4 regions of the Xenorhabdus sp. XBWT genome follow, and region 3 is predicted to be linked to each of the others. Evidence: predicted binding sites of a transcription regulator. Region 3 holds the regulator's gene; each other region holds the start of a gene.
What was found. The regulator PurR, encoded in region 3, represses purine synthesis genes. The targets are predictions, from matches to a motif close to CANGCAAACGTTTGCNTG.
Positions count from the first base shown of each region.

Region 1: a site for PurR is predicted at 1,993-2,010, ahead of gcvT (glycine cleavage system aminomethyltransferase GcvT). Genes of this name have one in related genera too.
Region 2: a site for PurR is predicted at 5,681-5,698, ahead of AC5JQI_RS00805 (NCS2 family permease). Genes of this name have one in related genera too.
Region 4: a site for PurR is predicted at 6,089-6,106, ahead of purL (phosphoribosylformylglycinamidine synthase). Genes of this name have one in related genera too.

Region 1 covers NZ_CM180990.1:3,129,477-3,137,256, forward strand. The annotation lists gene gcvP (aminomethyl-transferring glycine dehydrogenase) at 1-245, opposite strand, end outside; gene gcvH (glycine cleavage system protein GcvH) at 333-722, opposite strand; gene gcvT (glycine cleavage system aminomethyltransferase GcvT) at 791-1,888, opposite strand; gene ubiI (FAD-dependent 2-octaprenylphenol hydroxylase) at 2,259-3,491, opposite strand; gene ubiH (2-octaprenyl-6-methoxyphenyl hydroxylase) at 3,506-4,696, opposite strand; gene pepP (Xaa-Pro aminopeptidase) at 4,721-6,037, opposite strand; gene AC5JQI_RS13645 (YecA/YgfB family protein) at 6,083-6,658, opposite strand; gene zapA (cell division protein ZapA) at 6,981-7,286, shown strand; RNA gene ssrS (6S RNA) at 7,440-7,623, shown strand; gene AC5JQI_RS13660 (5-formyltetrahydrofolate cyclo-ligase) at 7,673-7,780, shown strand, end outside.
Region 2 covers NZ_CM180990.1:181,432-189,211, reverse strand. The annotation lists gene AC5JQI_RS00825 (hypothetical protein) at 1-329, opposite strand, end outside; gene hemN (oxygen-independent coproporphyrinogen III oxidase) at 479-1,852, opposite strand; gene yihI (Der GTPase-activating protein YihI) at 2,056-2,580, opposite strand; gene AC5JQI_RS00810 (ArnT family glycosyltransferase) at 2,728-4,203, shown strand; gene AC5JQI_RS00805 (NCS2 family permease) at 4,263-5,600, opposite strand; gene AC5JQI_RS00800 (hypothetical protein) at 5,762-6,967, opposite strand; gene AC5JQI_RS00795 (hypothetical protein) at 6,988-7,677, opposite strand; gene ssp4 (Ssp4 family T6SS effector) at 7,738-7,780, opposite strand, start outside.
Region 3 covers NZ_CM180990.1:2,429,861-2,437,640, reverse strand. The annotation lists gene punC (purine nucleoside transporter PunC) at 1-1,040, opposite strand, end outside; gene punR (DNA-binding transcriptional activator PunR) at 1,163-2,071, shown strand; gene purR (HTH-type transcriptional repressor PurR) at 2,075-3,100, opposite strand; gene sodB (superoxide dismutase [Fe]) at 3,662-4,240, opposite strand; gene AC5JQI_RS10685 (Grx4 family monothiol glutaredoxin) at 4,603-4,983, shown strand; gene rnt (ribonuclease T) at 5,054-5,713, opposite strand; gene gloA (lactoylglutathione lyase) at 5,912-6,319, opposite strand; gene AC5JQI_RS10670 (DUF1289 domain-containing protein) at 6,560-6,799, shown strand; gene slyA (transcriptional regulator SlyA) at 7,479-7,780, shown strand, end outside.
Region 4 covers NZ_CM180990.1:3,053,280-3,061,059, forward strand. The annotation lists gene AC5JQI_RS13195 (sensor histidine kinase) at 1-1,169, opposite strand, end outside; gene purL (phosphoribosylformylglycinamidine synthase) at 2,117-6,004, opposite strand; gene mltF (membrane-bound lytic murein transglycosylase MltF) at 6,271-7,780, shown strand, end outside.

The DNA of each region.
Region 1 (7,780 bases), 700 kb from region 3:
TGATAACGCTGGTTCTGGCTCGCTATCGCTTTCAGTTCAGCCAGTGCTTGTTGTTCTGTCGCACTTTCACCGATTGCTGGTGGCTCTGACAATGCAATATTGCAGGGAACAATTTTATTTGTCAGATCATCAAGAGAATTTGCACCAACTGCCGCCAACATGTCTGTTTGCTGTTCAGCAGAAGAACCAATGTGGCGACGAATGAATTCACCTTGATTTTCAAGTTGGATTAGTGTCTGAGTCATTGATAATAATTTCCTGAAACTAGCTAAAAAATGGCTAACAAAAAAACGCCCCATTCACACAACTTGATATGGGGCGGTAAAAAATAATTACTCGTCTTTCAAGAGTGATTGATAGCTTTCAGCATCAAGCAAATTAGTCAGTTCACTCTCATCAGTAATTTTGATGCGGAACAACCAACCTTCGTTATAGGGTTCACTGTTCACTAACTCAGGGGAACCTTCCAAGTCGGGGTTAACTGCGATAACTTTACCGCTTAACGGTGCATAAATGTCAGAAGCGGCTTTCACTGATTCCACAACTGCACAATCATCACCATTGGTTACTTCTGTACCGATTTCAGGCAAGTCAACAAAAACCATATCACCCAATAGTTGTTGGGCATGTTCAGTAATGCCTACTGTGTATTCACCATTGCCTTCCGAACGAATCCATTCATGTGATTCTGTATATTTTAATTCTGCTGGTACATGACTCATCGCTGCCATCTCCTTGTTCTTTATTGATTAATAAAAAAATTACAACAATCAAGACATTAGTTGAAAAATCACTCTACGAGAGATTTTCCCATTCGCACAAAACCGGGTTTAACAACCTTAACGGGCATTTCACGATTACGAATTTGGACAATCGCCTGTTCGCCAATACCTTGCGGTACGCGTGCAAGAGCGATGCTGAATCCTAAGGTCGGGGAAAATGTCCCGCTGGTAATAACCCCAGAACGCTCTTCTCCGGAATCATTTGTGAAGCTGACGGTTAATCCACCACGCAATACCCCTTTTTCACGCATAACCAGCCCAACTAATTGTTCAGTACCTGTTTCACGCAGCCTTTCCAGCGCTTCCCGACCGATAAATTGGCGATCTTCCGGTTTCCAGGCAATCGTCCATCCCATGTTAGCCGCCAGAGGTGAAATAGTTTCGTCCATTTCCTGACCATAAAGGTTCATGCCCGCTTCAAGGCGCAATGTGTCACGCGCACCTAATCCCGCTGGTTTCACACCGACTGCCAGCAACTGTTGCCAGAAATCTTCGGACTGCTCTTTCGGTAATGCGATTTCATACCCCGCCTCGCCGGTATAACCTGTAGTCGCAAGGAATAAATCCCCCGACTGGACACCGAAGAAAGGTTTCATTCCTGTTACAGCCTGCTTTTGTCCATCACTTAACAATAATTGAACTTTGGGTTGTGCATTTGGCCCTTGAACAGCAATCAGAGCTAAATCATCACGCACAATGATTTCAACATCATATTTCGCTACATGTTGTTGAACCCATGCTAAATCTTTCTCGCGGGTTGATGAATTAACAACCATGCGATAGAAATTATTAGTGAAGAAATAGACAATCAAATCATCAATGACACAACCAGAAGCATTCAGCATTCCGGTATAAAGCGCTTTACCCTGTTCGGTCAGTTTAGCGATGTCATTTGCCAGAAGGTAACGGAGAAAGTCATGGCAGCCAGTACCATGCAGATCCACAATTGTCATGTGGGAAACATCGAACATACCAGCATCAGTACGTACAGTATGGTGTTCGTCGATCTGTGAACCGTAATGCAGAGGCATCATCCAGCCATGAAAATCCACCATGCGTGCTCCGCATGCCAAATGTTGATCATATAGTGGGGTGTATTTTGACATTATTTCCCTCTTTCCATTCTTGACATGAAAACATTCGTGATCTGAAAAAACATACAGCGTATTAACCGACAGATGTTGGATCATGAAGCAAAGAAGCGGTTAACCACGCAAACGATACCTTGGAACCAGAAGTTATCACTGAAAATAGAAATGAACCATAAAATAAATTAGCTACGCTGAAGTGATAACTTAAAAAACGTTCATTATGATGCAGAATTTTTGGCTGATTTACTGTATCAGCACACACAAAATTTGTAATAAATGGCAGGAATTTATTTTTTTAATCAGAAAATGACTAAAGTGTGAAGCAAATCTACTGAACACACCTTAGCCTAATATTAGGAAAAGTAATCCCAAATGAACTACTAAATTAGATTTTTTCAACCGAAGAGGTCTGAGAAATTAGCCAATCAGGGAGATCATTAAATCCCATTGCATGGCGAAGTAACTGAGGTTTCACCCCTGGTAAATGATCAGCCAATGCTATTCCGATATCACGCAGTAACTTTTTAGCGGGATTATTACCATCAAATAGCTGACGGAAACCCTGCATACCTGCCAGCATAATCGCAGCACTGTGTTTGCGGCGACGTTCATAGCGCCCAAGGTAGAGATACTGACCAATATCTTTGCCTTGCCGGTTCAAACGATTCAATTCACCAATCAGTTCTGCCACATCCATAAATCCTAAATTGACGCCCTGACCAGCCAAAGGGTGGATAGTATGTGCCGCATCTCCCAAAAGTGCTAACCGATGTGCGGCAAAGTTACGGGCGTAACGCCCCATCAATGGTATGGTTTGTCGATCACTTATCAGCTCACATTGACCAAGTCGCATATCAAAGGTCACGCTCAATTGCCGATTAAATCGTTCTGGTTCCATTATATTAAGCTGCTGCGCGGATTCGGCCGGCAGCGACCAGACAATCGAACATAGATGAGGATCTGACAATGGCAGGAAAGCTAATATTCCATCACCATGAAACACCTGACGCGCAACACTTTCATGCGGTTCCGCAGTCCTAATGGTTGCTACCAACGCGTGATGCTCATAATCCCAGAAAGTCAGCGGAATATCTGCATGATGACGCAGCCAAGAGTGTGCACCATCAGCCCCTACGACTAACCGTGAAGTCAGCATTCGCCCATCAGATAAAGTAATGAAGGCTTCATTTTCCCCCCAGGCAACATTATTGAGAGACGACGGGGTAAAAATTGTCACTTCTGGTAGATTTTTGGCATGTTGCCAGAGTGCCTGTCTGATCACATGGTTTTCAATGATATGCCCGAGGTGTGTCAGGCCATGTTCCGACGTATTAAATTGGATTCGACCGAAACTGTCTTGATCCCAAACTTCCATCCCCTGATAAGGACTGGCTCGCATTTCAAGAATACTCTGCCAAACACCAAGATAGGTTAGTAATCGTTCACTGGCTGCATTGATGGCTGAAACACGCAGCGCATGTTCATCATTGGCATCAAATATTTTTGCCGGTGGATATTCTTCTACAACCGCGATGCGTAAACCGCTGCCTTGCAAACCACAGGCCAGCGCAAGGCCAACCATCCCACCCCCTGCGATCACCACATCAAATGATTGCATGTTTTTCTTTCCTCTTAATCTGCCAGTGATGATTGAGCAACCCAACCCAATGTCTGCCGGGCAAATAGATCCCGCATCAGTGGTAATGTTTCCATCGTCATCAGGCCAAAACTACGTCCAATCTTTAACGGCAAATAGTCATTGGCAAATAGCCTAACCAATCCGTCTGTAATACCAATAGTCGCTTCACGATCTGCATTGTGCTGCTGTTGATATTGGGCCAAAACCTTATAGCTGCCAATATCCATCCCTGAAACCGCCGCCTCTGAAATAACCTTTGCCAACGCCATAACATCACGCATTCCCAAGTTAAAGCCCTGTCCTGCAATCGGGTGTAAAGTTTGGGACGCATTGCCTACCAATGCCAAACGGTGGCTGACCTGCTTGCTGGATGTTGATAAAGCCAATGGATAACTGTGTTGCTGACCTGTTTCCAACATTTTACCCAAACGCCAGCCAAACGCTTTTTGTAAGTGTTGGAGAAACTCACGCTGATTCCAACTATTGATCTCCACCTGTTTTTCCAGCGGGTGACACCATACCAGTGAACTACGCCCTTCAGGCATCGGCAATAGTGCCAATGGCCCATGTTCCGTAAAGCGCTCAAATGCCCTTCCCTGAGGATGTTCAGATGTCAAAACATTAGCGATAATTGCCACCTGACCATAAGATTGCCGCTGATATGGAATATGGCACGCTTGAGCTATCGTGGAATGGCTACCATCCGCAGCTACCAGTAATTCTCCCGTCAGTTTTTCACCATTATGCAGGGTGACAGTGACTGAATTTTCTAAACGTTCAACGGAATTTACTTTCGCCGGACAATAAAGTTTGATATTCGGTGACTGTTTTAATAAATCAAAGAGATGAATTCCAGCGTCATGTAATTCAATTACATTTCCCAAAGCCGGAATATCATAATCATCAGCGCGGATGTTAACGAAACCGCAATGACCACGATCGCTAACATGAACGTGAGTTATTGGAGTAACACTATGTTTTAGCGCAGGCCATACATCTATCTGATTCAAGCTCTGGCATGTACCATAGGCTAAGGCAATGGCTCTCGCATCAAAACCTGGATGTTCCTGAGCAGGTTCTGCTGTTTCAATCAAGGAGACTTGCAATTGCCCCCGGCTCAAGGAAGAAATAGCCAGAGCTAAAGTGGCTCCTGTCATTCCCCCACCCACAATAATCACGTTCATTATAATTTCCTGATTGCTGAAATATTAACTCTGTCTTGCCTGCACCATCAGCGCTTCTATTTCATCCGGATCTTTCACTACATATTCAGTCAGGTTTTCATTACCCGCTTCTGTGATCACGATATCGTCTTCAATGCGGATGCCGATGCCTCGATATTCCATCGGAACATCTGCATCCGGCGCAATGTAAAGACCCGGCTCCACAGTCAACACCATGCCCGGTTCCAGAATGCGATCACGATCGATGCCGTAATGACCCACATCATGTACGTCCAGCCCTAACCAATGACTCAAACCATGCATGAAAAACTGGCGATAAGCATTGGTCTCAATCAATTGCTCGACTTCACCGTGCATAATTCCGAGTTTCACCAACCCTTCAACCATAATTCGCACAACCTGCTCAGTGACTTTACTCATGCTGATGCCCGGTTTATACAGGTCAAGGGCAACATTGATGGCTTCCAGAACAATGTCATAAATTTCACGTTGAGGACGCGTAAACTTGCCATTAACAGGGAACGTCCGCGTAATGTCACCGGCATATCCTTCATATTCGCATCCCGCATCAATCAACACTAAATCACCGTCTTTCATTCGACGTTCATTTTCCGTGTAATGAAGAATACAGGAATTTTCTCCTGCTCCAACTATGGTGTTATAAGCAGGATAACGGGCGCCCTGATAAGTAAATTCATGATGAATTTCCGCTTCAAGTTGATATTCAAACATGTCTGGACGACAAACCTGCATCGCTCTTGTATGCGCTTGCGCACTGATTCGCCCAGCCCGACGCATGATTTCCAGCTCAGCTTCGGATTTGAACAGTCGCATTTCATGCAACCAAGGACGCCAATCCGCTATGACAGACGGGGCTTTGAGATTACGGCGACTATTTTTACGTAATTTATCCAAGGCACTGAATACAATATTATCAGCGTATTCAAGCTCTCCTTGGGCGTGATAGATCACTTCCAGACCATTTAACAGTAGATAGAGCTGTTCGTTGAGATCATCAAATGGCAGGGCGCGATCCACACCTAACTTTTCCAATGCCGCTTCTTGACCAAGACGGCGGCCAAACCAAATTTCCGCCGTCAAATCACGAACACGATTAAACAACACGCTATGATTATGAGTTTCATCGCTTTTGATCAGTACCAGAACTGATTCCGGCTCACTGAACCCTGTCAGGTACAGAAAATCACTGTGCTGGCGATAAGGATATTCGCAATCTGAATTACGTGTCGCAGGCGGGGCAGAAAAAATGATGGCCGCGCTGGCCGGTGCCATTTTTGACAATAATGCCTGACGACGAGATAAATATTCTTGTTTAATCATACCCTCTCCTGCGATTTAATTATTATTTAGTTGGTATATTGCCAATTAGTGCAACGTTGGCTTGTCATTTTTGGTAGTGCCTGATTTTTTTGGCGTTGCCAAAGCGATGTAACAAAGCTGAACTGCAACACGAATATATTCCAATACTTCCTCAAGAGCCTGAGCCAGTTCTTCCTGATCTTCGTTCTCATCATATCCCAGCATGCCGATGTTACGTAAATCAGTGACGATTTCCTGAATTTCGGGTTTTTCTGTCAATTTAGGATTTGCCACGCCTAATCCCAGCAAGAAGTGATTCACCCATCCTGCCAATGCATCCGCGCATTCAAAAATGCCGGCATCTTCATCAGGAAGCAGTAAATTAAACGCAAAATTACTGTCATCCAGTGATTCAAATGTCGTTTCATATAATTCTCTGAGCGGCAGAGATAAAGTCTGAGAAAATGCCAGACCATCATTAGCAAGATCATGCACCAATGTTTGCCAACTACTATCATGATTTCCACCACATAGTAATCCACTGATTAAGCCGTGCATTTCTGCTGCTGTCAGCGCAACGGACTGTTGATGCAAAATTTCATCAAATGATTGATAATTAGGTAATGAGTTTTGTATAGACATGTATATTGATCATCGTTGGCGATATAAGTTCATGCTATGCTACCATCAAGGGGAGTCGCTATACCAGACAGCACACATCGATATAAGAGGGGGCTTTTGGTATTGTACAGTAATGATTGGTGTCGGCCTTGTTTTTATACCAAAATTAACTTTGTGCCCAATAGATTTTAAATTGTAATTCAACCAACTATATCCAATGGATTTCGGGTTACAGCCGACAAAGCTGCAACTTGAAAGATACAGGGTATAAACTGCAATTTGAAAGATGAAGGGTATATGTCAAAATCAAGGTATCGGCGCAGTAATAAATCAGGAAGGTGTCATGTCTGCACAACCAGTAGATATTCAGATTTTTGGGCGGTCATTACGTGTCAATTGTCCACCAGAGCAGATAGAAGCATTGCAAGCTGCTGCGGAGGAACTTGATCAGCGTTTACATAACCTCAAAGAACGCACCAGAGTCACTAATACTGAGCAACTGGTTTTTATTGTGGCACTGAATGTCTGTCACGAGTTGGCACAGGAGAAAGTGAAAACCTGTGATTATGCTTACAATATGGAACAAAAAATAAAAATGCTCCAGCAGACCATTGAGAATGCATTGTTAGAACAAGGTAAAATTACCTGATACTCCTTACCCGTCAATGGATTAGGTTTTGTTGATAAATCAGGCAGTAGTTACTCTAGATTAATATAAGCAGTTGCTTTCTTCATTCAGTTCCATACAATAGGTTTCATAGCGCTGCTTAGAGTCTATTTAGTTGGTTTAAGCAGCAAAAAATTTTCTCTGAGGTGTTCGTCAGCAGGTAAGTCCCCTGAGCCGATATTTCATCTCTATAGAATGTGGTGCTCTGTCTCTTGTGAGCATGCTTGGCTAGACCAAGAAGCCTAATAGGGGCGACACTACGTTCACCTTGAACCAAGGGTTCAAGGGTTACCACCTGCAACGGCATCTTGGAGAAACCCAATTTTTTATCTGTTTTGTGTCCTTTTCTGCGTCAATAGGCAGGTATTATGCAATCAGATTCCTTTACGTCTCCCCATTCTTTGTCTTTACGAAACTCCATCAGAAAAAAGATCCGGCAATTACGTCAAAGTGTCTCCCCTGAAAAACAGTTACAA
Region 2 (7,780 bases), 2.1 Mb from region 3:
TTTTGCTCTCTCCCCTCAAACATTGAAAGGATTTCACTATCATATTTAGCAAATTCTTCTTCTGTTGGAACAGACAATTTCCCAACTAAAATCCCAATTGGCCTCAATGATTTTTTAGACTTAGTCAGAACACCAATTGGCCTATTTACCATAAAATTATCAATTTCTGTCGATACTTTTGATACTTGCTTACCTCGCCAACGTCTGTAAGCCTTTACCTGTATGATACCTTCGCCAGCCTCTTTAATAACAATAGCTTGTCCTTTTCTGATGGCAGCTCTCAGCCCCTCAGGAAGTTCTGCAATGCGGAGCTTGATTTCAGCACTCATATGATCTCCCATATTTCAGCAATCAAATCACAGAATTAATTTTAACCAATTATTGGGCAAATGTTAACCTTTTTGAATGATTGAAATATATAGATACCGCTTTATTAAGCAACTTGAAATCCAATAGGTATAGATGAAAAATGATAACTTCATATCACCCGCGAAAACTGCCGCCGCCGCACCTGATTACGCAGATAGCTATCAAAACACATACAAATATTACGGATCAGAAGACGCCCTTTTGGTAATACCTGAATCTGTGATTCTGTCACTTCAACCAGCTCATCTCCGGCCAGTGGTGCCAGTAATTGCAAATCTTCGGCGAAATAATCAGCGAAGTTCAGCCCATAATGCTGCTCAATGTCCGCAAAATTCAACCGGAAGTTACAGATCAAATCCTTGATCACATCACGACGGATACAATCATCCTGCGTTAGTGCCAAACCACGCCATAATGCATGGCCTTGCTCTTCCACTGCTGAATAGTAGGCTTTCAGATCTTTCTGGTTTTGTACATAACTATCCCCCAGCATACTGATGGCTGAGACTCCCATTCCCAGTAAATCGCACTCACCTTGTGTCGTGTATCCCTGAAAATTGCGATGCAAAATGCCTTCGCGCTGAGCAACCGCCAGTTCATCATCAGGACGGGCAAAGTGATCCATACCAATAAACTGATAGCCATTGCCTGTCAGAGTCGCAATGGTTTCCTGCAAGATATCCAGTTTCTGCATTGCACCCGGTAGATCCTGCTCCTTGATTTTACGCTGCGCGGCAAACAGACTTGGCAAATGTGCATAGTTAAATACACTCAGGCGATCGGGCGACAACGCCAGCACTCGCTGCAATGTAAAGGCGAAACTCTCAGGTGTCTGCTTTGGCAGACCATAAATCAAATCAATGCTGGTGGATGTAAAACCGGTTTCACGGGCACGATTGATCAGCTCAAAAATAAACGCTTCGTCCTGCTCACGATTTACCAAACGCTGCACGTCTTTATTGAAATCCTGCACCCCCATACTAAGGCGGTTAAAACCTTCATGGCGCAGGTGATCGACAACATCAAGTTCAATTTCACGCGGATCAATTTCAATGGAAAGCTCGGCATCGGGCAAAAAATAGAAGTGGCTGCGCAGTATCGACATTAACCGACTAATCTGCGCCTTATCCAAATATGTCGGTGTTCCTCCGCCCCAGTGCATCTGGCTGATTTTCCGTTGGGAGAACAATTTAGCCCGGGACGCAATCTCTTGTTCCAGCACATTTAGATATTCATCCGCCTTGTGTTTTTGACGAGTAACCAGCTTGTTGCAGCCACAGAAATAGCACAGCTTATGGCAAAACGGGATGTGGATATAAAGAGAAAGCGGGCGATCAGGATAACGGGCAGCAGCCTGAGCAAAATCAACGCTATCATATTGCGGGTTAAACTCCAATGCTGTTGGATATGAAGTATAACGAGGCCCTGAATAGTTGTATTTCTGGATCAAAGGCAGATCCCAAACAATGGCTTGCTCTGGCATGCTTATTCCTTCCGCTGTTTACGCCCATCAAAACGCAACTTTTTCATCGAGTTGAAATGTCGTGTCATGATGATACTGCGCAACCGACGTTTACGTTGCGATAGCCACCATAGTTTACCTAATAACCATAATAAATAACATACAAATACTATGGTTATTAGGATGAACCCACCTTTTACAATCACAATTCATTGAAGCAGGAATTATTTACCCTTCAACAACTGCATGATATCTTCCTGCCGTTCCTCTTCTTCGCTGTCATCATCTTCTGGATTGATACCCAACTCTTCCATCAGAACGTCAATCCGGTCGAGTGTATTATCAACATAGGCGTTGTCTTCCTCAGACAGTTTTTCGCCCTGCTCAAGACGCTCTAACAAGTCATCCAGACGCTCGTCATTTTCCAGCATTGCCAGTTCTTCCTGCGGGGACAAACGAGGCTTTTGTTTCTCCTCAACAGGCTTAGTGACTGGTTTCACCGGCGTTTCTTTTTCGCCAATGACCAGAGGAACCGGAACTTTACTGCCAATACGCGGATCTTTTTCCTGATTACCTGCTGAACGTTTTTTATCTCTGCCATCACCGTTACTACGGCTGCCTGTCTGGTTACCACGGCGTTTTTTCTGGCGTTTGCGTTCGCGCCCTTCTGCATCCAGCTCTGCGCGACTTTTTCTTTTTTGCTTACCAGCGGAAGGCTTCGCTGGTGTTTTTTTCTTTAACGGGCTCATAGCTTGTGACTCAACTCGCTTTTATCAAGATATTTTCGGCGGAATCTAACAGAAACCACCTATAACATCCAATGTCATTCACTTATAGCTTAAAGTTCGGCTAATATTCTAATTAACTTTAACTCAAATAATTGATCATTAACCACCATGCGTTTTTTTGATACTTCTTCTTACCGCATGCCATTGTATCTTTGGGTCACTGGTTATGCTGTGTTATGGATAATAGCAAGCTACTTTCTCGATCCCACCGTTCCTTATGATGCCGTAGAAGCCTTGAACTGGGGCACCAATGGCGAGTGGGGTTCCCCAAAAAACCCGTGGTTAGTCGGTGCTATAATGCTCCCTGCTATCCATATCAGCAATATATCGCTCAGCTTTTATTGGTATTTTGTCCACTTTGTTGCCATTGCCATCGGGATGCTTGGTGTCTGGCAGCTGGCTTTCCGACTGACAGATAAAATCATTCTGGCATGGCTTGCCATGTTAACGCTGAATCTGTCCGGTATCATCAACTTTGATATCATTCCTTATAACGATAATTACCTTCTGGTCATGCTATGGCCGTGGTCGCTGCTGCTTTTCCTGCGCGCCATTGATGATCATCCCAAATGGTGGCTGGCTTTCGCACTCACAACCGGGCTGGCAACAATGGCGAAGTACTCTTCCCTTGCCATTATCGGTTCTGTCTTTTTGATCTCCCTGTTCGTGCCAAAAGTGCGGCGCAATTATCGGGAGCCCCTGTTTTATCTCGCCATTATCCTGTGGCTCGCACTGGTTTTACCGAATCTCTGGTGGCTGGTGAATAACGACTTTGCCGCGTTCAAGTGGGTCGATTCCCAAATTAAGGCAGGATTCAATCTGCATACCACCCGTGCAATGCTTTCTGTGTTTTACCCGCTGATTATTGTCAGTGTGATTACTTATATGCTGGGTGGTCGGATTGGCTGGCCTAAGAAACAATCCAACAAGCTAGTCAATATCATTATCCTGCTGCCTCTCCTGATTATTTATGGCTGGTTCTCTTTCAATCAGGGCGGGCGCATGACTGAGTGGGTGCAGCCTTTTATGATCGTTGCGCCAGCTTTGTTGGTCGGGTCAATAACGGTATATCCTCATAAATCTCTGCAAAGCACATTAAGGGGACTGACCGTGTTCGGCATATTGGTGTTGATTGGCTATTCCAGCGTAATGGTGGCAAATATCCGTGGAGCCGGTCAGAAATTTGTCGGGATAAAAGACTTTACCCGTCAGCTTGATCAGCGCTGGAGCGAACAGCATTCAACACCTTTGTATTACGTGGGTGGGGAATATTTACATGAATGGATGACGTTCTACAGCCACTATCGCCCGGAAACGATACAACTCTGGAAATTAAATGGTGGCCCGCCACCGAATATCTACAATCGCCATATCAAAGAAAAAAATATTGTGGAACATGGCGCATTACTGGTGGGAGAGCGGGGGAAAACCTGCGCGGAGGAAAATTTCGGGCATACACTCAAGGAATGGCCGGCATTAATAATCAGTCATAAGGAAGAGTTTTCTTTTCAGCCCCAGCCAAACTCTGAAGTAGAACCAGTTTGTATTAGTTTTGTGGCACCTGAAAATATTCAGTCACATTAACCAAAAAAAGCCTGACATGGAAACACTCTGTCAGGCTTTTCTCATCATTTCAATCGTGCTCAGCGGGCATCCACAAACACCATTTTCAATACAAACAACAATGTCACCACGATCACGCAGGAACCGATTTCACGCCATTTTCCGGTTCCCAGTTTCATAGCGCAGTAGGTGATAAAACCCAGTGCAATCCCTTCTGTGATGGAAAAACTAAATGGCATCATGACTGCGGTAATAAATGCGGGTACAGATTCAGTCAGATCGTCCCATTTCACCCGTGTCAGGCTGGATGTCATCAAAACACCGACATAAACCAGCGCTCCTGCTGTGGCGTAAGCAGGAACCATACTCGCCAGCGGAGAGATAAATATCACCAACAGGAACAAGATACCCACCACAATCGCCATCAAGCCGGTACGACCGCCTACAGAAACACCGGAAGAGCTTTCAACATAGGCAGTAACGGAAGAAGTCCCGACGTAAGAGCCTGCTACCGAGCTGATACTATCCACATATAATGCTTGTTTCATGCGCGGAAATTTACCATTGCTGTCAGCAAGCCCTGCTTTATCTGTCACACCAATCAAGGTGCCGGAAGAGTCAAACAAGTTCACCAGCATGAATGAGAAGATAACGCCTGCCAAAGTGATATCCAGCGCACCTTTCACATCAACGTTACCCACCACACTCATCACACTGGGCGGCAGATCAAAAATACCGTGATACTCCACATATCCCATCATGAAGCCGATAGCGGTCGTCACGATGATGGAGATCAACACTGCCGCATGAAAATTGCGTGCCGCTAAAATGGCAATGATAAAAAAGCCCAATGTGCCCAACAGAACATTATGGGAAGCAAAATTGCCAATTGAGACGATCGTGTCGGGATTTGGCACGATAATACCGGCATTTTTCAGCCCTATCATGGCAATAAACAGGCCGATACCGCTGGTAATTCCCACCCGCAGGCTTAATGGAATATTGGCTATCATCCAATAGCGGATTTTAAAGACAGTTAATATCAATAATCCCACTGCCCCCCAAAAAATAGCTCCCATCGCGACTTGCCATGAAATACCCATTGCACCAACGACGACAAAAGCGAAAAACGCATTCAGTCCCATCGCAGGAGCAACGGCTACAGGCAAGTTTGCCATTAATCCCATCATGATACTGCCTGCCGCAGCAATTAAGCAGGTAGTGACAAACACAGCCTTAATATCCATTCCTGCCACCGCCAATATCTGCGGGTTAACAAAGACAATATAGACCATGGTCAGAAAAGTTGTCAGCCCCGCAATTATTTCGGTACGAACTGTCGTTCCATGTTCCTCTAATTTAAACATGCGCTGAAGCAAGCCCTGACGGTTTGCAGAACCAGAAGTTATTGTGCTCATGTAATGTTGTTTCCCAAAAAAAGAATTTTTCGATTTATCCTACAGGAAACCCATACAAATCGTTACTCTGAAAATGTAAAAAAGAAAACGTTTGCGTTGATTACAATCAATGAGTTAAATAACACCATGATTCTTTAGGAAATTCATTCGATGGCGATATTTTATTCGTTATTCTGTCTGATTATCTTATGCCAAGCTAAGAAATAGTGTAATTCTCTGAGGTGGCGGCTGTAATATTCCGTATTTAAGATAAAGAATATCAGTAGGAAATCGAAAGCAATAATGCCCAAAGAGATATTGCTGTAATTCAACACACCAGCAACAAATTTTAATCCCACCAATAGAGCAAAAAGAACGATAAAAAGATAACGGGCTAAAGCTAACATCTTAAATCCTGATGTTACTCCCCGATATGTCAGCAAGATGGGTAAAGGAGCAAAAACAATGGCAACTGCGACGGCAGAAAATAAGATGGGCAGATCTTCCCTGTTATCAAAATAAGAAAACAACATAAATGTCGCCATCACATACACTTTTAACAATAAAATCGTCACCAATGATGTCATCAACACCGCTTTTTTCGGAACACTAAATTCCAACAGATGTTGATATTTATTTAATCTTCTTTCTGACAGTAAAGCAGGATCATTACTTTCCACTCTCTGATTAAGTTCACTACTTTCCTTTAACGTCTTATTGAGATTTATATTGAGTATACAATATCGCCAAAACCTCTTGAACACATTGGCATTAGGGGAATTAATATGACTTTCATCGGTATCATCTTCAGTTATTTTATCTACGCTTTTTCTCAGCAGATGGTTCGTTGTTTTAAACCACAATATTTCTGTCATGGCTTGAGAAAAAGCAGCACTGTTAATGATCACCCGATTCGAGAAGAAATTAAAAAAAACGATAATCAATAAATACCATTCGTGGTGCATATAATAGACAAAGTAATCAAGCAAAAGAATGCTCAAGGCAAATACAATACTCAATGTATTCATAGCGTTGAGGGTTTTTAAAGCGGAGATATTACCTCTATAAGCATAAAGTGCCAGCAAAGAAACCACCGAAATAATAAACATATTGGCAGAGCGAATAAATCCTGCTTGATCAGAAGAAAAATAAAAATCATAAAGAACAATCACTAATATTATATAAGAAACAAATGTCAGTATAGGAAACAAAGCCAATAATATACTCTCTTCTGAAGATCTATTTATGGATGTTTTTTCTTTAAGTCTAATGAAATCATCCGTTTGGGTAAGTGAACAATCATCACTTTTTATTCTTTTCTCTATATTTTTATACAGATTAAAAATATGCTTGAATTGGTTGTTAGTTAATATTTCTATTATATTCATATTAGCATTCCTGTTTGACCCTATTTTTCCACCGATTGATTTTCTCTTTTTTGATCCCTTATTTTTTTACGTTTTGCCAATTTCAACGCTCTTGAATATTCTCTTAATTGTTTTTTATTAAGTCCTTGTATTTTATTCATCTCTTTTCTATCAATAATAATTGCTATTCTATAGCGCATGTTAGCTAATATAAAATCAGTATAATAACGACTGTTCAATGTTATTTTTATTACAAAACAACATACTGCTATAAAGATAAAATAAATAGAGGAAACGTTAGAAGTCTTATTAGAGAATATAATAAACAAACTAGAAAAAAATACAATATAATTTAAATAATTACGTATAACCGAACCATAATAATAACCTTTTAAAGTAAATCCGACATGTAAAAATGAAACACAAGCAGCAATAACTAAAGTTAACATGAAAAAAGTAGCCATTATTTCATGACTAGGATTTTTTATAAGTAATACAGGCAGGGCTGCTGCCACACCAGAGAAGAAAAACAGATAAACCATAGCAATAATAGATATCAAAAGCCTTATCTTATACTGACCCGAAGAACAAAAGTATTTCTTATAATCTCTAACATCCAGTATAATATTTTCTAATGCTGGATCATTATTTCTTATCATATTTTCTAACTCTTTCCCTTTATAAAAGAGTTCTCTTAAACCTGCATCAAAAATAAATTCTTTTATTTTCATATAATTTTCTAAACGCCCAAAATATTTATACAACAAACCCGATTAACCATAAGGTTAAGCTCAATAAATTATTGATTCTTCATAAGCAATAGAATAGATAGTA
Region 3 (7,780 bases):
AATTGCAATGCATTTTGTAATGCGGCAGCTTTACCACTGTTCTTAGGGTAAACAGAGAGAGTATTTGCCACTGCAATCGGATAAGAGGCACCATTCATTGCAGCCATGACACAGAAAGGAATAAGAATCGCTATAAATGAAGGCTCATTGGAGATGGAAATCAAATAAATAATAACCATACTGACAGCATAACCAATCAGCAAAATTGGAAATACTGTTTCGCTTTTTACTTTTTCCAATAAGATACGACAACCATATCCACCAAACATAAACGCCAAAGTTTGCGGAATATAACTTAGGCCAATATCGGTAGGGTCATAGCCCATATTATTCAAAATTGTTGGTGAACCAGTTAACCAGGCAAAAAAGCCAGCGCTGCAAGAAGCATAAATCAATACATTTCCACTAAAAACAGGGGAGCTTAGTAATTTAAAGAAAGAAATCGTTGTTTTACCTTCGGTATTAGTTTCGGTATTACCATATTTATTGGTTAATAAAAATGTTGGAGCCAGTAGCAAGAGCGTTACTGCCAATAATACAAGGAAAATAATTCTCCAGCCATCATGCGTCAATAACCATGCCCCCAATAAAGGTGCAAGGGCAGGAGAAAGCGCAACTAAAGGCATGATCATGGCAAAAACGCGTTTGGCTTGTTCTGTATCATATCTGTCAACGACCAGAGCCTGCCAGGAAACCGCCGCAGAACAGACCCCTACCGCTTGAATAAATCTCAGTACAAGCAATTGCGTGGAATCAGTTATCCAGAGCATACCTAAACAGCTAATGGAAAACAGAGATAATCCGATAATAAGAACAGGCTTTCTTCCTAAACGGTCAGATAATTGCCCCCATAACAGCTGGGCAAAGGCAAAGCCAGCGAGAAAAATACTGAGACTCGCACTGATAGAATTTGCTGAAGTACCTAGTTCTGCTTTCATTGTGTCAAAAGCAGGCAGATACATGTCGATAGCCAAGTAACCGAGCATACTCAGCCCGGAGAGATAGAACATGAATAGAATTGAATTTTTATTTGTTTCCATTGTGTTAATAATTTGATTTGTAGTTGATAAGAGAATACCCGACTTATTCTATATGGCATGATTTTTACTTGTGAAACGGTAATATTTGCACCATTCTGTGAAAAAAATTGAAAGGAAGATATATGTGGTCTGAATACTCTCTGGAAGTTGTTGATACTGTTGCCAGAACAGGAAGTTTCAGTGCGGCTGCATCTGAGCTTCATCGAGTACCTTCTGCTATAAGCTATACAGTAAAACAACTTGAAGAATGGTTGGCTGTGTCTTTATTTGAGCGTCGTCACCGTGACGTTGATTTGACTGAAGCAGGCGCTATTTTTGTCAAGGAAGCCCGCTCTGTTATCAAAAAAATGAATCACACCCGACATCAGTGCCAACAAGTGGCTAATGGTTGGCGGGGGCAGTTAAGTATCGCCGTTGATCAAGTTGTAAAACCTGAGAGAACTCACCAATTAATTTTGGATTTTTACCGACATTTTCCTGATATTGAGCTATTCATCTACCCTGAAGTCTTTAATGGTGTATGGGATGCACTAGTCGATGAGCGGGTGGATGTCGCTATTGGCGCGACACGGGCGTCTCCTGTTGGTGAACGGTATAGTTTTAAGGATATGGGATTCATGCCTTGGATATGCGTAGCTAGCCCTGAGCATGAGTTGTCAGGTATATCAGGAAAATTAAATGATGACCAAATGCGACCTTATCCTAGCCTATGTTTAGAAGATACTTCACGTAGCTTACCCAAACGTGATACGTGGGCTTTAGATAATCAGCGACGGTTGGTGGTTCCAGATTGGAATGTTGGACTAAATTGCCTGATGGATGGACTATGTATGGGAATGGTGCCCAAGCATCATGCATTACCGTTGATCCGCAAGAAAAAACTGATAGCGCTCGAACTCGAACAACCATTACCTGATAGTCCATGCTGCTTAGCATGGTCGCAAAAAAGCCATTCACCAGCATTAAGTTGGTTGTTTGATTATCTTGGCGATAGTGAAACACTTAATGCTGAATGGTTGCAAGAAAACTAATTATCAACGACGATAGTCGATGAAAGGTCCATCCGCGACAGAACGTCGTTCAACGAGGCGTGGATGGACTTCAATCGTTTGTGCCTCTTCACGCTTGTTGACTATCCTATCCAATAACGTTGAAAAGGCCATTTGTCCCAGACGTTCTTTAGGTTGGTGAATCGTGGTCAATGCGGGAGTAAAATAACGGGCATTACGGATATTGTCATAACCGATGATAGAAATATCTTGTGGAACGCGTAGCCCCAGCTCATCAGCGGCACAGATTGCCCCCATTGCCATAACATCCCCACCGCAAAAAACAGCCGTTGGGCGATGTTTTTGATTCAGGATCTTACACATGGCCTGATAGCCGGATTCAGGCTCAAAGTCGCCTTGCACAATCCACTCATCCCGAATAGCGACATTGGCTTCTTTGAGCGCCTTGAGAAATCCTTGGTGACGTCCGCCGCCAGTATTTCTTGCCAGAGAGCCGGGAATAGACGCAATATCCCTGTGACCACGTTCAATAAGATAACGGCCTGCCAAGTAACCACCATGAAAAGCGTTATCAATGATTGCATCGGTAAAATCTCCCCGAGATTCGCCCCAATCCATGACGACCATGGGAATATTACGGTAATCTTCTAGCATGCCCAAAAGCTGCTCAGGGTATTCGGAGCACATTACCAGCAGGCCATCTACACGTTTTTGTGCCAACATGGCGAGGTAAGCTTTCTGCTTATCAATATTGTTATGAGAGTTGCATAAAATCAGGGTATAGCCTTTTCTATAGCAACTATTTTCAACAGATTCTATGATTTCAGCAAAATATGGAGCTTCACTCGACGTTGCCAACAATCCGATAGATTTTGTGTGGTTAACTTTCAAGCTACGGGCAACGGCGCTGGGAGAATAATTTAGTTCTTTAATAGCAGCCCAAACGGTAGCCTTTGTATCTTCGGCGACGAAACGGGTTTTATTGATAACATGGGATACGGTAGTGGTCGAAACACCAGCGCGTTTGGCCACATCTTTAATCGTTGCCATGATAAAAAGGACTCCTGACCTTATGGTCTAAATTTATATACCTTATCTTTCAAGCTGCTGCTTTGGTTGATAGCATCTACTTACCGATATGCTTCAACTTGAAATCTATTGGATATGGATATTTGTTAAGCGTTTGCCAACATATTTATATATAGAGTGATGGCTGGCAATAATTTAGCGATGAACCTTGAATTTTGTCTGATCTAACTCAAAAGTGAAAGTAATAATCAATGCTATAAAGAGTATAGATTCAAGATTGCTGTATGTTTTTTCAGATAATACGGTAACTGATTATACAAAATTTATGGTGTTGGGTAGTTTTACTTTGTACATTGAGGAAGTTCTATGGATACAGATCTGAAGTTGGGATTAATGGTTGCCGGTAGTGCATTAATCATGATTGTTTTTTGGGGAAGCCTTTGTATTATCTAATCAGGATCAAGAAAAAGAATTGACGTGTAACATCTCTTGCTTGAAGGGCCGGTTTTCCGGTATTCATTATTCAGTGAATGGAAGAAAGCCCGCCCTTGTTATTATAATTTGGTATGAAAATTGAGCTTATTAAGCCAAGTTTTCCTCAACAAATTTCCAGTTGACCAAAGACCAGAAATGTTCCAAATATTGAGGGCGTGCATTACGGTAATCGATGTAATACGCGTGTTCCCAAACATCAACAGTCAGAACTGGTTTATCTTCGCCGGTCAGTGGAGTGGCGGCATTAGAAGTGTTAACGATAGCCAGGCTTCCGTCAGTTTTCTTAACTAACCATGTCCAACCTGAACCAAAGTTTTTCAGGGCAGCATCAGTAAACAGCTGTTTAAATTCAGCAAAAGAACCGAAGGCATGATTAATGGTATCTGCTATTTTTCCAGTTGGTTCGCCACCACCATTTGGTGACAGGCTATGCCAGTAGAAAGTATGGTTCCAGACTTGCGCTGCATTATTGAAGATGCCACCTTCAGATGTTTTGATGATTTCTTCCAGAGATTTCCCAGAAAATTCGGTATCTTTAACCAAGTTATTCAGGTTTACAACGTAAGCGTTGTGGTGTTTACCATAATGGTATTCTAGGGTTTCTGCGGAAATGTGCGGTTCCAGGGCATTTTTGGCATAAGGTAATGCTGGTAATTCAAAAGACATTGCATGCTCCTTTTTAATATCGGGTTTTTGGCTCAACAAACCATGACTTAAAAGATACTAATCATGGCCAGAGCAAATTTAAGCTTATTATCATGTTGCTATTTTGGTAATTATCTTAACAATTTTTCTGCTAAAGAACAGAGTAAAAGATGCTGCTTAGCGGCGATCTGGTGTATAATTGAGCTGTTATACGGGCTGAATACACCCAGTGAGGGGAAAATATCGAACGCTCACTTATTTCATATCATGGCAAAAAATTTAACGTAAAAAGTTCGCGGTAGAAAAATCAGAGCAGAAAGTGGTATTCTGAATCAATCTTTTCTGATACTGAGAATAGCGCTTGCAGTTTTAAGGAAGCAATAATGATGACTACTAATATGAACACTAACACAGTTTCTGATACAACGACTCAGGAAATTATTGAAAAAATCAAACGCCAAATTAGCGAAAACCCAATTCTGTTGTATATGAAAGGTTCTCCTAAATTACCAAGCTGTGGTTTCTCTGCTCAGGCAGTTCAGGCTATATCTGCTTGTGGTGAGCGTTTTGCTTACGTGGATATTCTGCAAAATCCGGATATTCGCGCCGAGTTACCTAAATATGCTCATTGGCCGACTTTTCCTCAGCTTTGGATTGATGGTGAGCTGGTAGGCGGCTGTGACATTCTTGTTGAGATGTATCAGCGTGGTGAATTACAAACGCTGATTAAAGAAACTGCTGATAAATACCGTGAGCAGGAATAAGCATCATCATTCATCAGAACGATGAGCGAATGTTAAGCCCCATAGCTATATAAGGTATGGGGCTTATATTCTAGGGAGCTTCGTCAGTAGAGTCAGTGGAAGCTAATGGCCAGCCACCGAGCCGTTTCCAGCGATTAACCAGTTCACAGAAAAGTAGGGCAGTCCGGTCGGTATCATAAAGTGCGCTGTGGGCTTGATCACTATCAAACGGTATTTCCGCAGTAATGCAAGCTTTGGCAAGGATTGTCTGCCCAAGAACCAGTCCACTAAGTGCTGCGGTATCAAAAGTCGCAAATGGATGGAAAGGATTGCGTTTTAAACCAGAGCGTTCTGCTGCTGCCATAACAAAATTATGATCAAAATTGGCATTATGGGCGACCATAATTGCACGATTGCAGTTAGTATCTTTCATACCTTTGCGGATCATTTTGAAAATAGCATGTAATGCTGTGTATTCACTGACCGCGCCTCGCAAAGGATTTGTGGGATCAATACCAGTGAATGCCAGAGCTGCCGGATCAAGATTAGCCCCTTCAAAAGGGTCAACATGGAAATGCAGAGTATCAGCAGGCATTAGCCAACCATCTTCATCCATTTTTAGCGTGATTGCAGCGATTTCAAGTAAAGCGTCTGTTCGTGCATTAAAACCAGCAGTTTCGACATCAATGACGACGGGATAGTAGCCACGAAAGCGTCCACTTAGCATGTTTTGATCATTTTTATTAGACATCTGATTTTCAATTCTTAACTTCAGGATTTTGTTTTTAACTCTGGAATAGCGGATATTATGACAAAATTTGGGATGTCTTGCAGAAATAATGTGCTTACCCGACGAAGATAAGAAAGGGCAATAAAATATGCCCTTTTAATCTCTCTTTTATTTTCATTTTCCAAGCATTATCTTGAAATCTATAGGTGTACTAAGTAATTAGTTTCCTAGTGCATTACTGGCGCTTTTGTTTTCGATGAGTTCGATCTTATAGCCATCAGGATCTTCAACAAACGCAATGACAGTTGTTCCGCCTTTGACTGGCCCGGCTTCGCGGGTTACATTTCCACCTGAAAGTTTGATGCGTTCACAAGTTGCTGCGACGTCATCAACACCCAAGGCTATATGCCCAAACGCGGTTCCCATTTCATAGTTTTCGACACCCCAATTGTATGTCAGCTCAATGACTGCGCCTTGACTTTCATCGCTATAGCCAACAAAAGCGAGGGAATACTTATACTCTGGATTTTCGCTGGTGCGAAGTAAACGCATGCCCATCACCTGAGTGTAGAAATTAATCGAGCGTTGCATGTTGCCAACACGGATCATAGTATGGAGTAAACGCATGATTACCTCTTGATATTTATAATGTTATTATGAAACATAGCCTTATTGTGTAACTTTGCCCACTGACCGCACATGTCTGGATAAACTATAACTTGTATAGGTAAAATAATTCAATTTGTCCTTCCATTTACTTGATTTAATTATGTTACTGTTTTAGCTTTGAACTATCCTGGATGAAGGATATAAATGATAGTTTCCTCATGAAAAGCAGGTTGATGAATCTGGGTACAGGAGGATCAAATGGCTGAACAATTAGAACTTTTTGCTATTCAAAACCCTTGCCGAGGGATTTGTGAATCTGATTCCTGTGGTTTTTGCCGAGGATGTTATCGGAGCAGGGAAGAACGATTTATGTGGATGAAATTATCGGATAGTGAAAAAAGAAGAATATTTAGCTTATGTTATCATAGATATCTAAGAACATTAAAAATAAAAGGTGAAAATGGAAATATTATTCCGGAACAACCTGGTTTATTTTAGTTTTATTCTAAATAGATCAAAAAATATCTCTTATATGAATAATGGTTTAAGATGGCTTCAGGAATAAGAAATATTACCGATAATAAATGATATAATATTCATATTACATCTCTTTAATTTGACTTAAGTTGTTAAAAAATATCACTCTCGTTGACTGATTTGTATGTTTCGATAAAAATTTCTTATTAAAGAATTATTTATTGAACAATAAAGGTGCTATTTTTACATCCAATTGTTTTTTAATAATTTTTTTATTAAATTAGTGTTTTCTGTAAGAGAAAAATGATATTAATGTAAAAATATATAGATTAGTATTCGGATGGCGGTTATTCTTATAGAACTTTAACCGAGTGGAAATGTATATATTTTGGGGGATTGTATTTTTTTTGTTGATATTTAAAATCACAATAGTTTAGTTAGAAGATTATTTTATACAGTTTATATCGTTGGTGGATTAATGCGCGATTTTATTCGGTGCGCCGTAGAACTTCGCTCTTTAGGGCGACGAAGATGTCAACTTTGAGTAACAAGCCAACGCGACACTAATTAGGTAATTAGCAAAATATCTGACTCTGCTAATGTAAGCATGATATAGGGTGCGTATCCATTATTCATATGAATAAACTGATTGGATAATTCATTGATGTTATATGAGTCTCTAATTATAAGGAGGGGGTAATTGGAATTGACATTGGGATCAGACCTAGCACGTTTAGTTCGTGTTTGGCGCGCTTTAATTGATCATCGTTTGAAACCGTTGAAATTAACTCAGACACATTGGGTTACTCTATACAATATTAGTCAGCTGCCACCAGAGCAATCACAGATACAGCTTGCAAAAGCTATTGGTATTGAGCAACCGTCTCTGGTGAGAACTCTTGATCAATTAGAAGAAAAGAAACTGATTACACGTCATACATGTGCCAATGATAGACGCGCAAAAAGAATCAAGCTAACCGGAGAATCGGAAACCTTTATCAG
Region 4 (7,780 bases), 620 kb from region 3:
ATCCAGATGTTACCGGATTCAGCGCCATAGTGCACTGCATTGGAGTAGAGATTATCAATCACTCTTGTCAATAAATTTGGTTCCGCCCAGCACATATCCATATCTAATTGAATTTCTGTATGAATATTTTTTGTGCGTGCCGGTAGCTGATGCGATAATACAACACCATCCACAATTTCTTTTAAAGACACAATCTGGTGTTCTGCGGCACCATCTGCCAATTTTCGATTATATTCGAGCAGTTGTTCAATGAGCTGCTGTAAATGCCTGCTACTGCTATCCAGAATGCTCACGATTTCTCTTTGGTCTTCTGTCAGTGACCCTGCTATTTCATCCGCCAATAACTCAGTACCTTCACGCATACTTGCCAGAGGTGTTTTCAATTCGTGGGAGATATGGCGTAAAAATTCATGCCGCTGAGATTCCAGCCAAGATAAACGTTCGCTCAGCCAAATAATACGCTGTGCCAGTGATCGCAATTCCCGCGGGCCTTTAAAGGACTCAATTTCTAATGACTGCCCTTCTCCCAACCGATTGATCATCCGTTCGATACGTTTCACTGGTCCGATGATCATGCGTGTAAATAGCGTTATCAAGAATGCACTTAGCAAGAATAAGATAAGGCTCTGCCAACCAAAGAATTGTCCTTTATCTGCAATATCTTTTTGTAATTGTTCACCCCGACTAAAAATGATCTTACGGATTTCCTGTACCAGAAGATTATTAGTGGTAGAAAATTCTTCAAGTAATTTGGATGAGGTAGGTTCTGGGACACCGTTGTTACAGGAAATTTTGGTCAAGCCTGCCAGTAATTCGTTAAACTTTTTTGTATATTCAGTATTACCCAGCATGGTTATCTGATTGCCGAGCATACTCGTATATTGACGATATTGGCGTTGATAAAGTTTCTCCAGCCTGGCATCACCCAATACACAATATTGGCGGTAACTGCGTTCCATCTCAAAGACAACGCCACTCATCGCTTCGCTACGACGGGCATCCGCCAGAGTAGAGCTATTGATTTCTGCGGCGTGAGTACTGAGCTGGTCAAGGCTCTGATAAGCCTGATAAGCCAACACCAATAATGGCAATAATACTAGCCAGAAAGCCATTACAACCAATTGGCGCAGTGAGCGCGGAAATAAACGCCATTTTTTCAAAGAAATCATCTTATAACCTGCAATTACATTGATGCCAATTGGCATAAAACGAAGAAGAACGTCTGCCAAATGATGAATTCTAAAGTTACTCTTTCTCTTCTTTTTTGAAAACGCTTGAAAATAATAATTGAAAATAGTGGATGATTTGAAGTGATGCGGGTACGTACATAAACACGATGGACAGGAGTCACCTGTAATAATGACGGCGGGATAGTAACTTTGTTTACTATCCCGCCAGTGAGGAACCTCATGCTACCTGATGAACCTATAGCATATAGGTGGTGCCTCACTCCACGTGTCGCCCTGTGTTTGATAAGGCCCGAAAGCGAGTATCATTAAGTTGGACGGTAGGCACCTTACTTCGGCATCATTCTGGGCTTATGTGGCATGTTTCCACCTAATTGCGGGCCGACATAAAAAATTGAATGAGCAACTGGCCTGTATTATGCACATTGCGTGCCAAATTGTAAAATATTTTTTAATGCATTGATTTTATTGTTAATTTAAAAATAAATATATTCATTTATTTTTCTAATTAAAATTTTCTGATGCCTGATCTGTATTTTTGTCGTCAATTTATGACACTTAGCCACATTTAGATATTTTATCATTAATATCATGCTATTAAATGTCTCCTATTTGAGACATCAGAGAGTCACATTGTCGCAATATGGAGACAATGATAATAACATTCATCAACAATGCCAAATCGACGACGAAATACCCTCTGCTCTTTCTTTTTTCTGATGTCACTTCAGCACATCTCAATACGAAATGGGTTTCCCTGGTTCAGTGAGATCCAGTGATAACAAAAGATTTGATCTCAGACCAATTAAGACCAATAAGGTCAAGTACACGTGAAGGATAGAAAATTAGCGTTGGAATAAATATATCGATTAAAAATAAAGGCTCTGATAAATTTTCAGAGCCTTTTCAGAAGAAGATATTATGAGAAATTACCCTAATTGTTTACGCGCATTGCGGAAAATACGCATCCACGGGCTATCTTCTCCCCACTCTTTAGGATGCCAAGAATTACTGACAGTACGGAATACCCTTTCAGGATGAGGCATCATCACTGTGGCTCGACCATCAAGGCTGGTAACTGAGGTAATGCCATTGACAGAGCCATTCGGGTTTACCGGATAATTTTCAGTCACCGAACCGTAGTTATCCACAAAGCGCAGTGCTACCTGTTGGTGTTTTTCAAGTTCCTGCAAACTTTGACTGTTTCTGAATTCCACCTGACCTTCACCGTGGGCAACGGCAATTGGTAAACGAGAACCTACCATCTCTGTCAAGAACAATGAAGGGCTGTCTGCCACTTCCACTAAGCTGAAACGTGCTTCATAGCGTTCTGAACGGTTACGGACAAAACGAGGCCAGTGCTCTGTACCCGGAATCAGTTCGTGCAGGTTCGACATCATCTGACAACCGTTGCACACCCCAAGAGCCAAAGTATCCGGCCTTGCAAAGAAATTCGCAAAATCATCGCGTACCCGTGAATTAAACAGAATGGATTTCGCCCATCCTTCACCCGCACCAAGTACATCTCCATATGAAAAGCCACCACAAGCGACTAATGTTTGGAATTGCTCAAGCGTGATCCGGCCACTCAACAAATCACTCATGTGAACATCTACGGCCTCAAAACCGGCGCGGTGGAATGCAGCCGCCATCTCAACATGAGAGTTAACGCCCTGTTCACGCAGCACGGCAACGCGTGGTCGTATTTGTTTCGAAATGTAACAGGCTGCAATATCTTCGCTAGGATCAAAAGATAACTTCACATTCAAACCGGGATCGTTCACATCCTGTTTCATCTGATGTTCTTGGTCAGCACATTCAGGATTATCGCGTAAACTTTGCATCTGCCATGTTGTTTCTGCCCACCATAAACGCAAAGTGCTGCGATTTTGACGGTAAACTTCCATATTTTTACTGGAAATGACAAAATCATCGCCTGTTTGAGCTTTACCTAAATAGTGTACGTTTTCACTCAAACCATAATCTGCCAGTAGATTCTCAACCCGCTCCCTGTCCGTTTCCCGAATCTGAATCACTGCCCCTAATTCTTCGCTAAACAGAGCAGCCAAAACATCTTCATCAAAAGCACTGATATCAGCATGCAGCCCACAATGTCCGGCAAAAGCCATTTCTGCTAATGTTACCAGCAGGCCGCCATCAGAGCGGTCGTGATAAGCCAACAGTTTTTGTTCTGCAATCAATTGCTGAATTGCATTGAAGAAGCCTTTTAGTTGCTCAATATCACGAACATCTGCGGTTTTATCACCAAGCTGGCGATAAACCTGAGCCAATGCGGTTCCTCCCAAGGCATTCTGTCCTTGCCCCAGATCGATTAGCAGCAATGCGTTATCATCTTCCGCAGATAGTTCTGGCGTCACTGTGCAACGTACATCTTCCACACGAGCAAATGCACTGATAACCAATGAAAGTGGCGAAGTCATTTCACGCTCTTCTCCATCCTGATTCCAACGGGTTTTCATTGACATAGAGTCTTTGCCTACCGGAATGGTCAGGCCGAGCGCAGGACACAATTCTTCTCCCACAGCTTTTACCGCAGCATACAGGCCCGCATCTTCACCTGCATGGCCTGATGCTGACATCCAGTTAGCGGATAACTTCACTCGTTTCAGATCCTGCACATAGGCAGAAGCGATATTAGTCAACGCTTCCCCGACAGCCACGCGTGCCGATGCAGCAAAATCCAGTAATGCAACTGGCGCGCGCTCACCTATTGACATGGCTTCACCATAATAGCTATCAAGACTGGCTGTAGTCACAGCGCAATCCGCAACAGGAATTTGCCACGGGCCAACCATTTGATCGCGGGCAACCATGCCTGTTATAGAACGATCTCCAATTGTAATCAGGAATGTTTTCTCGGCAACAGCAGGTAAATGCAGGACTCGTTTTACCGCTTCCGCGAGGTCAATGCCCTTACGCTCAAGACTTTTTCCATGAGCTTGCAAAACCTGTACATTTTTCAACATCTTTGGTGTCTTGCCGAGTAAAACATCCAGAGGCATATCAATTGGCTGGTTCTCGAAATGTCTATCATTCAGCAACAGATGTCGTTCTTCTGTAGCCTCTCCAATCACAGCATAAGGAGCACGCTCACGACGGCACAATTCTTCAAATAGTGTAAGTTGTTCTGGTGCCACGGCCAGAACATAACGTTCCTGAGATTCATTGCACCATACCTGCAATGGACTCATTCCTGGCTCATCATTCAGAATATCACGTAGCTCAAAACGACCGCCTCGACCGCCATCATTGACTAACTCAGGCATGGCATTTGATAATCCACCAGCACCTACATCATGGATAAACAGAATTGGGTTTTTGTCTCCCAGCTGCCAGCAACTATCGATGACTTCCTGACAACGGCGCTCCATCTCTGCATTATCACGTTGCACAGACGCAAAATCCAAATCAGCATCGGATTGACCTGATGTCATTGACGATGCTGCGCCGCCCCCTAAGCCGATATTCATGCTTGGCCCGCCCAGCACAATGAGTTTTGCTCCGACCGGGATATCTCCTTTCCGAACGTGCTCTTCACGAATGTTTCCAATACCCCCCGCAAGCATGATGGGTTTGTGATAACCACGCAGCTCTGTGCCATTATGGGAATATACGTTTTCTTCATAGGTTCTGAAATATCCCAGCAACGCTGGACGCCCGAATTCGTTGTTGAAAGCCGCGCCACCCAACGGACCTTCCAGCATAATGTCCAAGGCACTGACAATTCTCTCAGGCTTACCGAAATTCTCTTCCCACGGCTGTTCAAATCCAGGGATTTTCAAATTTGATACTGAAAAACCGACCAATCCAGCTTTGGGTTTAGCACCCCGTCCTGTCGCTCCTTCATCCCGGATCTCCCCTCCTGAACCTGTCGCAGCACCCGGCCACGGTGATATCGCAGTCGGATGGTTATGAGTTTCAACTTTCATCAAGATATGGACGGGTTCTTGGTGGTAATCATAGATCCCGGTTTCAAGGGCAGGGAAAAAGCGACCAACATGGGAGCCTTCCATTACAGCCGCATTATCTTTATAAGCAGAAAGCACATAATCTGGTGTCTGTTCAAATGTGTTCTTTATCATCTTGAACAGTGATTTAGGTTGGGCCTGTCCATCAATAACCCAATCTGCATTGAAAATTTTGTGGCGGCAATGTTCAGAATTCGCCTGCGCAAACATATAAAGCTCAATGTCTGTCGGATTACGTTCCAATATCTGAAAAGCCTTCACCAAATAATCAATTTCATCTGCCGCCAAAGCCAATCCCAATTCAATATTGGCAGATTCTAGTGCTGCCCGCCCCAATTGCAAAACATCAATTTGCTTCAATGGGGTAGGCTCTTGGTGAGAAAATAACACTTCAGCCTGTTGAAACTGAGTGAATACACTCTCCATCATGCGATCATGCAGTAACGCGGATAAGGTTTGCCACTGAGTATCATTCATTTCAATACATTGGATATAATAAGCAATTCCTCTCTCTAAACGGACAATCGTATTCAGCCCACAATTATGAGCGATATCTGTCGCTTTCGATGACCACGGAGAGATAGTGCCCGGGCGAGGTGTGACTAACAGTAGTTGACCTTTAGGCTCACGCACGGCTAAAGCGGGACCATATTTTAATAATTGATTTAATTTTTCCCGTTCATCTCCGGTGATAGGACGATTAACCTCTGCAAAATGCACATATTCTGCATAGATTTCTGTAACGGGAAGGCACTGATCTTGACACTGGGAAAGGAGCTTAGTAATACGAAACGCTGATAAAGCGGGCGAGCCACGCAGAATTTCCATAATAATAGGTTCTCTCATCTTAGAAGCAAAGCCTGACTGATGCCTCAGGGGAAACTGAAGACATTATAGAGGAATGTTCTCCCCGACGAAACCGTTTGCGTGGTTATTTAACATCCTCTTAATACACGTAATGAAGTTCTAAAATTGGTTTAATAGAGTTGCATTACGCTATTTTGTTCAGCAAAATTCTCGATTACTGGAAATTTAACCATGCTATTATCTTACATTTCATACGGAGCCTAACCACACTGGATAGAGATAACTGTTTGAGTAATATAAAGATAAATTATTTTGTTATCGTTATTATCGCGCTCCTTTCCGCTGCTATCATTGGTCTCAACATTAATTGGCCCAATAAACAGCAGGAGCAGATAAACAAAATTCTGGCACGAGGAGAACTTCGGGTTAGTACCATCTCTTCTCCTCTGATTTCTCTTAACAGCAAAAATGAGCCAACAGGATTTGACTATGAATTGACCAAACGGTTTGCTGATTATCTGGGTGTGAAACTTGTTATTCAGTTTCGCGCCAACATTAATCAGCTTTTTGACGATTTGGAAAACGATAAAGCCGATTTCTTGGCTGCGGGCCTTATCTACAATGAAGAAAGGTTAGATCAGACACGCACTGGCCCAGCCTATTATTTAGTCTTACAACAACTGGTTTATCGCAAAGGGACAACGCGTCCGCGTTCGTTTAATGATTTAAGAGGTAAGTTCATTGTCACAGCGGGTTCAGCCCATGTAAGCGAGCTGAAAAAATGGAAAGAGAAATCTTATCCTGATTTAACCTGGGAAGAGACATCACGCGAAAATACACAACAATTACTCGAACAAGTGTCCGAAGGAAAAATCGACTATACAATCAGCGATTCAATCAGTCTGGCCCTGCAACAACGTGTTCATCCCAATCTGGCAGTTGCTTTTGATGTCAGTGAAGAACGTCCCCTGACCTGGTATTTAAAACGCAATGATGATTATAGTCTTTACTCCGCCATGCTTGATTTTTTCAGCATGCTGGCTGAAGACAGCATTATGTCGCGGCTACAGGAAAAGTATTTCAGCCATGTCAATTCATTCGACTATTTTGATACCATCTCTTTTATCCGTGCTATCAATAATATTTTGCCTACATATCAGCCCATTTTTGAGAAATATGCGGGATCACTGGATTGGCAATTAGTGGCAGCTATTGCATGGCAAGAATCGCATTGGGACCCGCAAGCAACCTCCCCTACTGGCGTCCGTGGTATGATGATGCTGACTCGTCCAACAGCAGAATGGGCGGGGATCCACGATCGGCTGGACCCAGAAGAAAGTGTGAAAGGCGGTATGGCTTATCTGCACTACTTAATGGATCGCTTGCCAAAAACCATTCCTGAAGATGAACGTATCTGGTTCGCTCTCGCCGCCTATAACATGGGATACGGGCATATTCTTGATGTTCGTAAGTTAACGGCGGCGCAAAAAGGTAATCCTGATAGTTGGCTGGATGTTAAAGCGCGCCTTCCCCTGCTCAGCAAGAAAAAATACTACACCAATACGACTTACGGTTATGCCCGCGGCTATGAGGCCTATCGCTATGTTGAAAATATCCGGCGTTACTATCTGAGTTTGGAAGGATATCTACAGGCAAAAGCCAACCGTGAGAAAATAGCAGGAGAAGTGCCAGCGGACACAACCAGTGACTCCCAACCTGAAAGTGATAAAACAACAGGTGATAAAGCGGAAGGCACTAAAACCGATTCCAATGAAAAAGCACCGGAAGAGACAACAC